One region of the Streptomyces aurantiaciflavus genome, then DNA from elsewhere that is predicted to be linked to it. Evidence: riboswitches for the same ligand, from Rfam matches in the RefSeq annotation. Region 1 holds a riboswitch; each other region holds the start of a gene.

Region 1 (4,273 bases):
AGGAAGTCGCCGTCGGCGCCCAGGCCGTGGACACCGACCTCGGTGCTGCCCAGGCCTGCGGTGAACTCCGTGCAGCACGCCGTGAACGCGTCCGCCCAGCGCCGGGTGAGGAAGCCGAGGCGGTCCGCGCCGAGCATCCCGTTCAGGAGCTGCGCGCGGATGTCGCCGGGGAGCAGGCCGAAGTAGTCCACCGGCGCCCACGGTGTGTGCGAGAAGTGGCCGATGCGCAGGTCCGGGCGCAGTTCGCGGAGCATGCCTGGGACCAGACAGAGGTGGTAGTCCTGGACGAGGACGGCCGCCCCGTCCGCCGCCTCCTCCGCCAGCGCCTGCGCGAAGGCGCGGTTGTACGTCTCGTACGACGCCCACCGGCGCCGGAACTCCGCGTCGAAGACCGGCTCCAGCGGGGTCTGGTACAGCAGGTGGTGGATGAACCACAGCACGGAGTTGGCGATGCCGTTGTACGCGTCGGCGTGGACGTCCGCCGGGATGTCCAGCATCCGCACCCCGGACTCGCCCACCCCACGCCGTACCGCCTCGCGGTCGCCGTCGGAGAGCGCCGAGCAGACCCAGAGGGCGCCCGCGTCCGGGCCGATCGCCGACAGACCGGAGACCAGCCCGCCGCCCCCTCGCCTGGCGTGCAGCGAACCGTCCTCGCGGACGGCGTACGAGACCGGGCCGCGGTTGGACGCGACCAGCACCTGAGCACCTCGAGCACCCTGAACAGCAGCACCGTGCGTGGAAGCCATACGCCTCAACCTAGCCCGGTCCGGATCCGCTCAAACGTACGGATGCACTGCGTGGACGGGTCGTATCCAGCCGTATACGGCCTGCCCACCGTGTTACGCGCCCGGCTACGCGACCTTGCGGGCCGCGTACTCCGCGATCTCCGCCATCGGCGGCCGCTCCTCCGTGTCCACCGAGTAGGTGCGCGGCTCGAAGCCGTCCGCGCCCCGCTCGAACTGGGTGAGGGAGGGACGGACGAGGTGCCCGCGGGCCAGCCGGAGCTGGGCCGTGCGGTAGATCGCCGCCGCCATCCGGCCGAGCGCCTGCCCGTCCTGGTGGCGGTGCTTGCGTACGCCGACGTCGACCTGGGCCAGCGCGTCCAGGCCCACCAGGTGCAGCGCGTCGACCAGCATGCCCAGCTCCACGCCGTAGCCGACGGGGAACGGCAGCTGTTCCAGCAGGCTGCGGCGGGCCGCGTACTCGCCGCCGAGCGGCTGCACGAAGCCGGCCAGCTGCGGCCAGTGCATGTTGAGCAGGGGGCGGGCCATCAGTTCCGTCACCCGGCCGCCCTGGCCGGCCGCGCCGCGCAGGGGACGGTCGTACATGGCCTTGACCAGGTCGACGTCCGGGTCGGTGAGCAGCGGGCCCACGATCCCCGAGACGAAGTCGGAGGAGAACTCCTTCAGGTCGGCGTCGACGAAACAGACGATGTCCCCGGTGGTGACCAGCAGGGAGCGCCACAGGACCTCGCCCTTGCCGGGCACGCTCGGGATCCGGGGGAGGATCGTGTCCCGGTGGACGACTCGGGCGCCGGCCGCCGCGGCGACCTCCGACGTACGGTCGGTGGAGCCGGAGTCGACGACGACGAGCTCGTCGACGAGCGGGACCTGCTGCATGAGGTCGTGACGGATGACCGCGACGATGTCGCCGACGGTCTCCTCCTCGTTCAGCGCGGGCAGCACGACGGACACCGACCGGCCCGAGGCCCGCTTGGCGGCCAGGATCCTGTGGAGCGGACGATCGGTCACGGACCAGGAGCGGGTGGCCAGCCAGCGCTCGACTTCTTCCAGCACGGTCTGCGGCTCCTCACTGTCGTGATCACACGCGGTGCCCGGAGGGTGACCGTGTGATCCGTCTCGCGGTTCGGACGACTATCTCAACTGTCCTGGCCTTCGGTTACAGTCTTGAACAACGCGGATGACCATCGCATGTCCGGGGGTCGCCCGCGTTCACAACCACATACCGCTCATCCAGAGGGGCAGAGGGACACGGCCCGATGAAGCCCCGGCAACCCTCCAGTCGGTTCTTGTCACACGGAAGTGGCGAGGCTCCCGGCTAGGGAAGGTGCCAAATCCGTCTCACGGCGAGATGCGTCGTGAGGAAGATGAGGAGAAAGGGCCTCGCCTCACATGGCTGCGCAGACAGTTGCCACCACCAACTCCGTCGACCTCGGTCCCGCCGCCGCGCTGAGCTGCCGCGAATGCGGCCACCGCGTGCCCCTCGGCCCGGTCTTCGCCTGCGAGGAGTGTTTCGGCCCGCTCGAGATCGCGTACGACTTCTCCTCCTACGACACGGAGGAGCTCCGCAAGCGCATCGAGGCGGGCCCCGCGAACATCTGGCGCTACGCGCCCCTCCTGCCCGTCCCGGCCGACGTGGCGGACAAGCCCAACATCAACCCCGGCTGGACCCAGCTCGTCAAGGCCGACAACCTCGCCCGCGAGCTCGGCGTCGACGCCGGCAAGCTCTTCGTCAAGGACGACTCCGGAAACCCGACGCACTCCTTCAAGGACCGCGTCGTCGCCCAGGCCCTGGAGGCCGCCCGCGCCTTCGGCTTCACCACCCTGTCCTGCTCCTCCACCGGCAACCTCGCCGGCGCCGTCGGCGCCGCCGCCGCCCGCGCCGGCTTCCGCTCCTGCGTGTTCATCCCGCACGACCTGGAGCAGGGCAAGGTCGTCATGGCCGCGATCTACGGCGGCGAGCTCGTCGGCATCGAGGGCAACTACGACGACGTCAACCGCTTCTGCTCCGAACTCATCGGCGACCCGGCAGGCGAGGGCTGGGGCTTCGTCAACGTGAACCTGCGGCCGTACTACGCCGAGGGCTCCAAGACGCTGGCGTACGAGATCTGCGAGCAGCTCGGCTGGCGGCTGCCGGACCAGATCGTGGTGCCGATCGCCTCCGGTTCGCAGCTCACCAAGATCGACAAGGGTCTGCAGGAGCTGATCAAGCTCGGGCTCGTCGAGGACAAGCCGTACAAGATCTTCGGCGCGCAGGCCGAGGGCTGCTCGCCGGTGTCCGTCGCCTTCAAGGCCGGCCACGACGTCGTCCGCCCCCAGAAGCCGAACACGATCGCCAAGTCCCTGGCCATCGGCAACCCGGCGGACGGTCCGTACGTTCTCGACATCGCGCGGCGTACGGGCGGCGCGGTGGAGGACGTGACCGACGAGCAGGTGGTCGACGCGATCCGGCTGCTCGCCCGGACCGAGGGGATCTTCGCGGAGACCGCCGGTGGTGTGACGGTCGGCGTCACGAAGAAGCTGATCGAGAGCGGGCTGCTGGACCCGAGCCTCACGACCGTCGTCCTCAACACCGGTGACGGCCTCAAGACGCTGGACGCGGTGGCCGGGACCGGGCTGACCGCGACCATTCGTCCCAACCTGGAGTCGTTCCGGGAAGCTGGTCTCGCGTAAGCGCGTAGTTGTTCGTCTGCGGGCCGTGCGTGGCTGGTCGCGCCCGCGCGGCGGTAGCCGCACCTTGAGCACAGCCCCGCGCCCCTGGGGGCGCTGTACAGACCGGAGGTCACATCGTGAGCGTCACCGTCCGCATCCCCACCATCCTGCGTACCTACACCGGCGGTCAGGCCGAGGTCTTTGCCGAGGGGGCCACCCTTGGTGAGGTCATCGCCGACCTGGAGAAGAACCACACCGGTATCGCCGCGCGCGTTCTCGACGACCAGGGCAAGCTGCGCCGGTTCGTCAACGTGTACGTGAACGACGACGACGTCCGGTTCGAGCAGGGCCTGGAGACGGCGACCCCGGACGGCGCCGGGGTGTCCATCATTCCGGCGGTCGCGGGCGGCTGACCGAGGTTCAGTACCCGCCGGTAGTAACCGTCGGTAACAGCGATTACCGAGAGTTCATCGAATTGCCCCCTCCGTGAGAGAAGCGGAGGGGGCAATTCTGTGTGGTTGAGCGCGGTACAGTTGGGGAACGCGCCGCCCATCGCATGCCGGGCGCCCTGGAATTTCGGCTTCGCATGCGATGAGAAGTAGCCAAAGTGTGCAGGTGTTTTGCGCCTTTCGTTCCCTTTGTGGAGCCCGACTTGCCCTGAATTCGGGGGAATTCTCACCATATTCCGGACCCTTGGCGTCCGGAATTCTCGTCCGATTGACCTGTTGCAGACGGCAGTTGGACAGATACATTCAGCCGCGGTCGACGCGTTCCGGCGCACGCCCCCAATCAACTGGGGGGTGAGGTCTGACCCGGGTCCGCGAAGTGTGGATCTGTGCAAGGGCCAGTAATAGGGGAGTTAGGCATGGCTCAGGGCACCG
Region 2 (4,273 bases), on a different contig from region 1:
GGCTCGGCAGCGACCACGGGGACTTCGACCTGGCCGCCGCCGACGAGTTCGCGGCGCACCAGAAGACCCGCCCGTGAGGTGAGGCCGCACCTCCGGGCGTGACGAGGCCCCCGCAGACAACTGCGGGGGCTCGCTCGTGCCGCCGCGGCAACTCGGCGTGGAGCGACGACCGCCGCCGTACGCGGTGCGCGAGACGGTGGCCCGGGTGCGGCCGTCGTCCGTCGCGGACGCACCGCCCCGGGAGCGGCCCCATTCACCTGGTGGACACCCTCTTGACGCCGACCGGAGGCGGATCGACACTCGGATCCGGGAATCCTAGTGAACAGGTAGGGAAACATGGGGCGCCTTGAGCCGGTCACCAGCCGAGCAGGCCGCACGGCATGGTCGTCGCCCCTTCTCACCTCCCGCCGCCACATCGATCTGCTGCGCGTCTGCAGCGCGATCCCCCGGGGCTGAACCGGCCCGTCCCCGCGCCGAGCCGCACCGGCGGTGTCCCCCGGACGCCGTCCCGTCCGGCGCGCGCCGACCGGAGCCGCGCCCCCGTCCGACGTCGCATCCGCCGCGCGTCCGTCGCGCGCCCGCCCCCGGGGAGACCCATGTCCGTCACACCGTCGGCCGCCCACCCGTCCGTCCGCCCCGCCCCCGCCTTCCGGGGCCGGATCGGCCGTGACGCGCGCAGCGGCCACTACGCCGTGCCGCGCCGCTACCGCCTCCATCTGTCACCGGCCGATCCCGACGGGCTGCGCATCGCCGTCACCCATGGCCTCCTCGGCCTCGACCGGGCCTGTCCCATGACGTTCCTGCCCGCGGTCCCCGACTGTCCGGACGGCGGCCATGCCGTGCTGCGCCCGCTCTACGACGCCAGCGCGCACCGCTACACTGGGCCCGCCCTCGGGCCGGTGCTCAGCGACGACTGGTCCGGGCGGATCGTCTCCACCCACGGCCCCGACATCGCCCGCGATCTCGCCGAGCGCAGCGAGTTGGGGGTCCCCCCGGCCGAAGGCTGGGGGAAGTTCGCCGGCGGCCGGGCCACGCTGTACCCGTGCGGCGCCGAGTCGGAGATCGAGGCCGTCGAGCGGATGTGCGCGCGAGGCATCGAGGAGGCCGCGCAGCGCGCCGGAGCGGCCGGCGCCGAGGAGGCGGAGCGTGCCGCCGCCCTCGACACCCTGCTCGCCACGCTCGGCGCGCTGGAACAGGGACTCGGAACGCACACGTACCTGATCAGGGATCAGGTCACCGCAGCGGACGTCGAGTTGTGGGTCGCTCTCGTCCAACTCGACACCGTGCACCGCATCCATCTCGACGCCGCCGCCGTGCAGCGCATCGCCGACCACCCCGCCCTGTGGGCCTACGCGCGCCGTCTGGCCGCCCACCCTGCCTTCGGCGCCCACCTCGACCTCGACGGCATCGACCGCCGCCACCGCGCCCGCTGCCAGGGCCTGGAGGCCGCGGGAGCCGCCGTCCAGATCCTGGACTGGGCGGCCCACGCGACCTCCGACACGGGCGCGCGACCGCAGGTCAACCGCCCCTGAACCTGGTCCACTTCGTGGACCGACGTTGACATCCGTTCGGGCAGCTGTCTTAACTTACGGCTCAGAACGGTCATGAGCGTCAGCGACAAGCCCTGGCTTGCTGACCGGCAACCCTCGCACCGCGGTGGGGTGCCCCAGGTGACGACCGGACCGACGACGACTCGGTAAGCGCGAGGGCCCACCGGGCCGGAAGAGACGGGTGACGGACATGTACGCAGCTCCCAGGACGGCCGCGCGCCGCCCCCAGGGCTGCGTACGGCCGTCCGCGGACCTGCTCGTCGCCGACCGGGCAGTCGATCTGCTCCGTGTGAACAGCGCACTGTGTACCGCACCGGGCTGTGCCCGCTGTCGGGGCTGACGTCCCCCACAGCGGTCCCGCGTTCCTGACGAACACCGCTCTCGCGGTGTGTTTGTCCGCCCAGCCCCCGGTGCCCGTGCGTCTCCCTGTGTCCCGCCCTGCCGCCGAGCGGCCGTCGTGGCCACAGCGTGTCCGCCGTGTCCCGGGGCGTCCCGACTCCGCCGGAGCCCCTCATGAGCCAACCCCCAGGCGCCGCCGTGTCCCTCGCCGAGGCGCCACCGCCGTCCGACACACCGTCAAAGCCTCTTGCAGCACAGCGTGTTCTGCCCCTGCGGCGACCCGGCCGCTGGATCGCCACCGCGATCGTCCTGGTCCTGGCCGCCCAGTTCGTCCATGGCCTGGTGACCAACCCCTTCTACCAGTGGGACCGTTTCGGCTACTGGTTCCTGCGGCCGACCATCCTCGACGGGCTCCTCATCACCCTCGAAGTCGCCGCCTACAGCGCGGTGCTGGGGCTCCTCGGCGGCGTCCTGCTCGCCCTGGCCCGGCTCTCGAAGAGCCCGGTGCTGCGCGCGGTCAGCTGGACCTACGTCTGGGCGCTCCGCTCGATCCCACTGATCGTGGTCCTGCTGTTCCTCTACAACTTCAGCGCCCTGTACCAGACACTCAGCGTGGGCGTCCCCTTCGGGCCGGCCTTCTTCACCTTCGACGAGTCCCGGCTCGCCACCGACATGGTCGTCGCCGTCGTCGGCCTCAGCCTCAACGAGGCGGCGTACGCGGCCGAGGTCGTCCGCGGCGGCATCCTCTCCGTCGACCAGGGCCAGCACGAGGCGGCCGCCGCGCTCGGCCTGCCGAAGGGCTACCAGTTCAGGAGGATCGTCTGGCCGCAGGCCCTGCGCTCCATCACCCCGAACTACGTCAACCAGCTCATCGGCCTCGTCAAGAGCACCTCGCTGGTCTTCTACGTGTCGCTGCTCGACCTGTTCGGGGCCGCGCAGACGATGGGCTCCACCTACCCCGGTGACATCGTCCCGCTGCTGCTGGTCGTCACCGTCTGGTACCTGATCCTCACCAGCGTCGTGTCGATCATCCAGTTCTACGTCGAGCGGTACTACGCCCGGGGCGCCACACGCACCCTGCCGCCGACGCCGTTGCAGAAGCTGCGGACCGGTCTGACCGACCTGCGGGCCCGCATCCGCCGGGAGGCCGCCGTATGACCGCCGAGACGACTCAGAACGCCGCCGCCGTCGAGGTGCACGACGTGCACAAGTGGTACGGCACCCACCGGGTGCTGAACGGGGTCGACCTGACGGTGCGGCCCGGCGAGGTCACCGTGATCCTCGGCCCGTCCGGCTCCGGCAAGTCCACCCTGCTGCGGGTCGTCAACCACCTGGAGAAGCCGGAGATCGGCCACGTCAGCGTCAACGGCGAGCTCATCGGCGTACGCCGGCAGGGCGACCGGCTGAAGGAGCTGAGCGAGCGGATCATCCTGACCCAGCGCAGCCGCATCGGCTTCGTGTTCCAGAACTTCAACCTCTTCCCGCACCTGACCGTGCTGGACAACGTCGCCGCCGCCCCGGTGGCCACCGGGAAGCTCGACAAGGCGCAGGCCCAGGAACTCGCCCGCGAACTCCTGGACCGGGTCGGTCTGGGCGACAAGGCGACCGCCTACCCACGGCAGCTGTCGGGCGGTCAGCAGCAGCGCGTGGCCATCGCCCGCGCCCTGGCGCTGCGCCCCGGGGTCATCCTCTTCGACGAGCCGACCTCCGCCCTCGACCCCGAACTCGTCGGTGAGGTCCTCGCCGTCATCAAGGACCTGGCGAGGAGCGGCACCACCCTGGTGATCGTCACCCACGAGATCGGCTTCGCCCGTGAGATCGCCGACCGGGTCGTCTTCATCGACGGCGGCCGGATCGTCGAACAGGGCCCGCCCGCCGAGGTCCTGGACAAGCCGCGCCACGAGCGCACCCGGGACTTCCTGAGCAAGGTCCTCTGACCCGCCGGCGCCGCCGGACACCACTGCTTCCCCCACGTCACCTCACCACCCCCACCCCTCTCGTCACCATCACCCCTGCCCTCACCCTCTGCGAACGACAAGGACGGCCATGCCCCTCCACATCTCCCGACGCGCCCTGACACGCGGCATCACCGCGGCCACCGCCGTGGCCACTCTCGCCACCGGGCTCGCCGCCTGCGGGGGCGAGAGCGACGCCGCGACCACGACGGCCGACACCGCCGGCTCGGTCACCGTGGGCCGGCTGTCCAACGGCGCGGCCAAGGAGACCACCCTGAAGGTCTCCGAGGTGAAGTCCATCAGCGCCGAAGTGCCCGACGCCCTCAGGAAGAGCGGCAAGCTGGTCATCGGATCCGGCACGCTGCCGTCCGGCAGCCCGCCGCTGGGCTTCGTGGGAAGCGACCAGAAGACGCTCACCGGCTCCGAGGT
Region 3 (4,273 bases), on a different contig from region 1:
GTCCCGCTGGTGCTCTTCGGTCTGTTCCTCGGTGTGATCGCGCTCTACCCGTTCATCGAGTCCTGGGTGACCGGCGACAAGCGCGAGCACCACATCCTGGACCGGCCGCGCAACGCCCCGACCCGCACGGCCTTCGGCGTCGCCTGGGTCACCGGCTACATGATCATGCTGGTCGGTGGTGGCAACGACATCATCGCCACCCACTTCCATCTGTCGATCAACGCGGTCACCTGGTTCGTCCGCATCGGCTTCTTCGTCGGACCGGTCCTGGCCTTCGTCATCACCAAGCGGATCTGCCTCGGCCTGCAGCGCCGCGACAAGGACAAGGTGCTGCACGGTCGCGAGACCGGCACCATCAAGCGCCTGCCGCACGGTGAGTACATCGAGGTCCACGAGCCGCTCAGCCAGGAGGCGCTGTACACGCTCACCGCGCACGAGCAGTACGCGCCGGCCGAGATCGGCCCGACGGTCGACGAGAACGGCGTCGAGCGCAAGGTGAAGCGTTCGGAGAAGGTCCGCGCCAAGCTGAGCAAGGCGTACTACGGCGAGGAGAGCCAGATCGCCAAGCCGACCGTCGAGGAGTACAAGGAGATCACGAGCGGCCACGGCCACCACTGATCACTGCGTCGCCACGCAACTGACGAAGGGCCCCGTCCGGTGTTCGGACGGGGCCCTTCGCCGTGCCCGCGGCTGGATAGGGTGGACCTGTTGAGACGCGTGTCCCGAAGAGCGGGACCGGACTGACCCAGGAGCGGCTTATGAGCGCTGTGACCCCCGCTGGAGGCGACACCGCGGCGGGCCGTTCCTGGCCCGAGGTGCTGAACGCCCTGCTGTACGGCCGCGACCAGAGCGCCGACGCGACGGCCTGGGCGATGGACCGGATCATGCGGGGCGAGGCCACCGACGCGCAGATCGCCGCGTTCGTGGTGGCCCTGCGCGCCAAGGGCGAGACCGTCGAGGAGATCAACGGGCTCGTGCGCGCGATGTACGAGCACGCGAACGTCATCGAGGTGTCGGGCCGTACGGTCGACATCGTCGGCACGGGCGGCGACGGCGCGAAGACGGTGAACATCTCCACGATGTCGGCGCTGGTGGTGGCCGGCACGGGCGCGAAGGTCGTCAAGCACGGCAACCGCGCGGCCTCGTCGGCGTCGGGCTCCTCGGACGTCCTGGAGAGGCTGGGCGTCAACCTGGACCTCACCCCCCAGCGGGTGGCCGAGGTCGCCGAGGAGGCCGGGATCACCTTCTGCTTCGCCGTCAAGTTCCACCCGGCGCTGCGTCACGCGGGCGCCGCCCGCGGCCAGTTGGGCATCCGGACGGTGTTCAACGCCCTCGGCCCGCTGACCAACCCGGCGAAGGTGCGCGCCCAGGCCGTCGGGGTCGCCGACCCGCGCATGGCACCGATCATCGCGGGCGTCTTCGCCGAACGCGGCAACTCCTCCCTGGTGTTCCGCGGCGACGACGGCCTCGACGAGCTGACGACGACGTCCACCTCCCGCGTCTGGACCGTCCGCGACGGCAAGGTCACCGAGGAGGCCTTCGACCCGCGGGACGTCGGCATCGAGCTCGTGCCGGTGGAGGCCCTGCGCGGTGGCGACCCGTCGTACAACGCCGAGGTCGCCCGCCGCCTCCTCGACGGCGAGACGGGCCCCGTACGGGACGCGGTCCTGCTGAACTCGGCGGCCGCGCTGGTCGCCCTGGACCCGACGGACGCACCGCTCACCGAGCAGCTGCGGGCCGGGATGGCGAAGGCCGCGGAGTCCATCGACTCCGGCGCGGCCAAGCGGGCGCTGGAGCGCTGGGTGACGGCCAGCAACGCGTAGGGCATCCGAGGTGCGGTCCCGCGATCCGGACACGAGTTGCGGGACCGCGATCACTTCACGTACGTTCCTGTTCAGGTCATGAGTGACAGTCATGAGGCCCCGGCCGACTGTCCGGCAACCCTCCGTCCGTGGCGGGGTGCCCCGGGTGAAGACCAGGTCGTGGGCAGCGAGGTCCACGGCAAGCGCGGACCCCTCGTACCACCAGGGGTCCTGGTCGTCGAGGAGCCTTCCGTGAGCAAGCGAATGCGCTAGGGCCTGTTGCGAAAGTGGCGTCGTCGCCCGAAGGGCGGCCGCGCGCCCGCCGCGGAGCGGCTGATGTCGCCGTCGGTGCGTGCTCTCGGCGTGCCGCTCGGAAGCCCTCGTACTGGGCGTACTCGGGCTTTCGGGCGGTGCGGCGAGTGGGGGCACCTCCCACGCCCTTCAGGCAGTGGGGGAGCGTGCCGGGCGTCGCGCGGCAGGCGCCACTTTCGCAACAGGCCCTAGGGCCGACAGCCCCCCGAAGGGGGGCCGCAGAGCCCCGCCTCCGCATCCCCTTTCACCTTTTCTCCCACGCTGAGCCGTGCCCGCGGTGTCTGCGCGTACGTGTGCTCGCGTGGTGAATCCGCCTGCCTTTCACGGGAGTTCACCATGTCCGTCTCCACCGCTGCCGCCACCCGCGCCATTTGTGCACCGCTGCCTGTTCTGGGCGGTAATGTCACCGTCCCGCTCGTCACGGGCGGCGAAGTCACCTACGCGGCGCTCGACTACGCGGCGAGCGCCCCCGCCCTCCAGCGCGTCTGGGACGACGTGGCGGCCTACGCCCCGTACTACGGCAGCGTCCACCGCGGTGCCGGCTACCTCTCCCAGCTCTCCACGGACCTCTTCGAGAACGCCCGCAGGACAGTCGCGGAGTTCCTCGACTGCCGAGCCGACGACCAGCTGGTCTTCACCCGCTCCACCACCGACTCCCTCAACCTCCTCGCCGCCGCGCTCCCCGCCGACTGCCAGGTCTTCGTCTTCGAGACCGAGCACCACGCCTCGCTGCTGCCCTGGAAGGACGCCCGGGTCACCTACCTCGACGCCCCCCGCACCCCGCGCCAGGCCGTCGAGACCCTGGAGCGCGCCCTCGCCGACCGCACCGCATCCGTTCAAGAGGGGTACGGTCCCGCCCTGGTCTGCGTCACCGGCGCCTCGAACGTCACCGGCGAGCTGTGGCCGGTGCGGGAGCTCGCCGCGGCGGCCCACGCCCACGGCGCCCGGATCGTCCTGGACGCCGCCCAGCTGGCCCCGCACCACCCCGTGAGCGTGCGCGACCTCGACGTCGACTGGGTCGCCTTCTCCGGCCACAAGCTGTACGCCCCGTTCGGCTCCGGTGTCCTGGCCGGCCGTGCCGACTGGCTGCGCGAGGCCGAGCCGTACCTGGCCGGCGGTGGCGCCAGCCGCAAGGTCACCCGGCGCGCGGACGGGGGAGTGGACGTGGAGTGGCACGAGAGCGCCGCCCGGCACGAGGCGGGCTCCCCGAACGTCATCGGCGCCTACTCCATCGCCGCCGCCTGCAAGGCGCTGACCGAGGCGGGCTTCGACACGCTCGTCGCCCGCGAGCAGTACCTGGTCGAGAAGGTGCGGGAAGGCCTCGCCGAGGTCCCCGAGGTGCGCGTCCTGTCCCTCTTCGGCGACGACGCCCCGCGCGTGGGCGTGATCTCCTTCGTCGTCGAGGGCTGGAACAGCTCCCACTTCGCCGCCGCCCTCTCCGCCGAGTACGGCATCGGCGTCCGCGACGGCCTCTTCTGCGCCCACCCCCTGGTCCGCACCCTCCTCGGCAGCGACCCGCAGACCCAGGGCGAGTGCGGCGCCCCCGAGGCGGCCCCCGGCGAGAAGTCCCTCAACGCGATCCGCGTGAGCTTCGGCGCGGGAACGCCGGACGAGCACGTCGAGCGTTTCGTGGGCGCCGTGAAGGAGCTGGTCCGGGACGGCGCCAGGTGGCAGTACCGCACGGAGGACGGCCGCTGCGTCCCGGCGGTGTGAGGCGCTCTTCTCCGGAGGCGGTGTTCAGACGGTGTTCAGACGGTCAGGAGTCCAGGCCGATCGCGAACGCCGCCTCCAGGTCGTGCTGCGAGTACGTACGGAAAGCGACGTGCGTGTCCGTCGCCTCCACGCCCGGAATCTTGCTGATCCGGCCGGGAATGACCTCCGCCAGCTCCTCGTGCTGCCGCACCCGCACCATGGCGATCAGGTCGTACGTCCCGGTCACGGAGAACACCTCGCTGACGGAGTCCAGCGCTGCGATCGACTCCGCGATCTCGGGAATCCGGTCCACGCTGGTCTTGATGAGGACGATCGCGGTGATCACGGCTGGTTCTCTCCCTCGGGGGCCGGAGCTGGGGCGGCCTTCACTTTAGGGCCTGTCCGGCGGATCATGCCGCGGACGCGGGGCTTGGCACGCCCATCTGCGGCGTTGTCGTCGGTTGCCG

The links. A riboswitch is a leader RNA that binds a small molecule or an ion and turns the genes downstream of it on or off. The one in region 1 is predicted to bind S-adenosylmethionine.
Region 2: linked by a shared signal. The riboswitch ahead of ACPT94_RS36070 (amino acid ABC transporter permease) and the one ahead of thrC (threonine synthase) in region 1 are both predicted to bind S-adenosylmethionine.
Region 3: linked by a shared signal. The riboswitch ahead of ACPT94_RS31590 (aminotransferase class V-fold PLP-dependent enzyme) and the one ahead of thrC (threonine synthase) in region 1 are both predicted to bind S-adenosylmethionine.

The regions. Positions count from the first base shown of each region.
Region 1 covers NZ_JBNCAQ010000009.1:63,699-67,971, forward strand. The annotation lists gene ACPT94_RS12480 (alpha,alpha-trehalose-phosphate synthase (UDP-forming)) at 1-746, opposite strand, end outside; gene ACPT94_RS12485 (glucosyl-3-phosphoglycerate synthase) at 852-1,796, opposite strand; SAM riboswitch class I at 1,967-2,114, shown strand; gene thrC (threonine synthase) at 2,133-3,413, shown strand; gene ACPT94_RS12495 (ubiquitin-like small modifier protein 1) at 3,530-3,805, shown strand; gene ACPT94_RS12500 (cold-shock protein) at 4,258-4,273, shown strand, end outside.
Region 2 covers NZ_JBNCAQ010000042.1:53,145-57,417, forward strand. The annotation lists gene ACPT94_RS36055 (carbohydrate kinase family protein) at 1-77, shown strand, start outside; gene ACPT94_RS36060 (putative leader peptide) at 337-456, shown strand; gene ACPT94_RS36065 (glutathione S-transferase C-terminal domain-containing protein) at 597-1,532, shown strand; SAM riboswitch class IV at 1,601-1,709, shown strand; gene ACPT94_RS36070 (amino acid ABC transporter permease) at 2,064-3,047, shown strand; gene ACPT94_RS36075 (amino acid ABC transporter ATP-binding protein) at 3,044-3,826, shown strand; gene ACPT94_RS36080 (ABC transporter substrate-binding protein) at 3,936-4,273, shown strand, end outside.
Region 3 covers NZ_JBNCAQ010000032.1:38,594-42,866, reverse strand. The annotation lists gene qcrB (cytochrome bc1 complex cytochrome b subunit) at 1-618, shown strand, start outside; gene trpD (anthranilate phosphoribosyltransferase) at 759-1,823, shown strand; SAM riboswitch class IV at 1,898-2,014, shown strand; gene ACPT94_RS31590 (aminotransferase class V-fold PLP-dependent enzyme) at 2,451-3,827, shown strand; gene ACPT94_RS31585 (Lrp/AsnC family transcriptional regulator) at 3,871-4,152, opposite strand.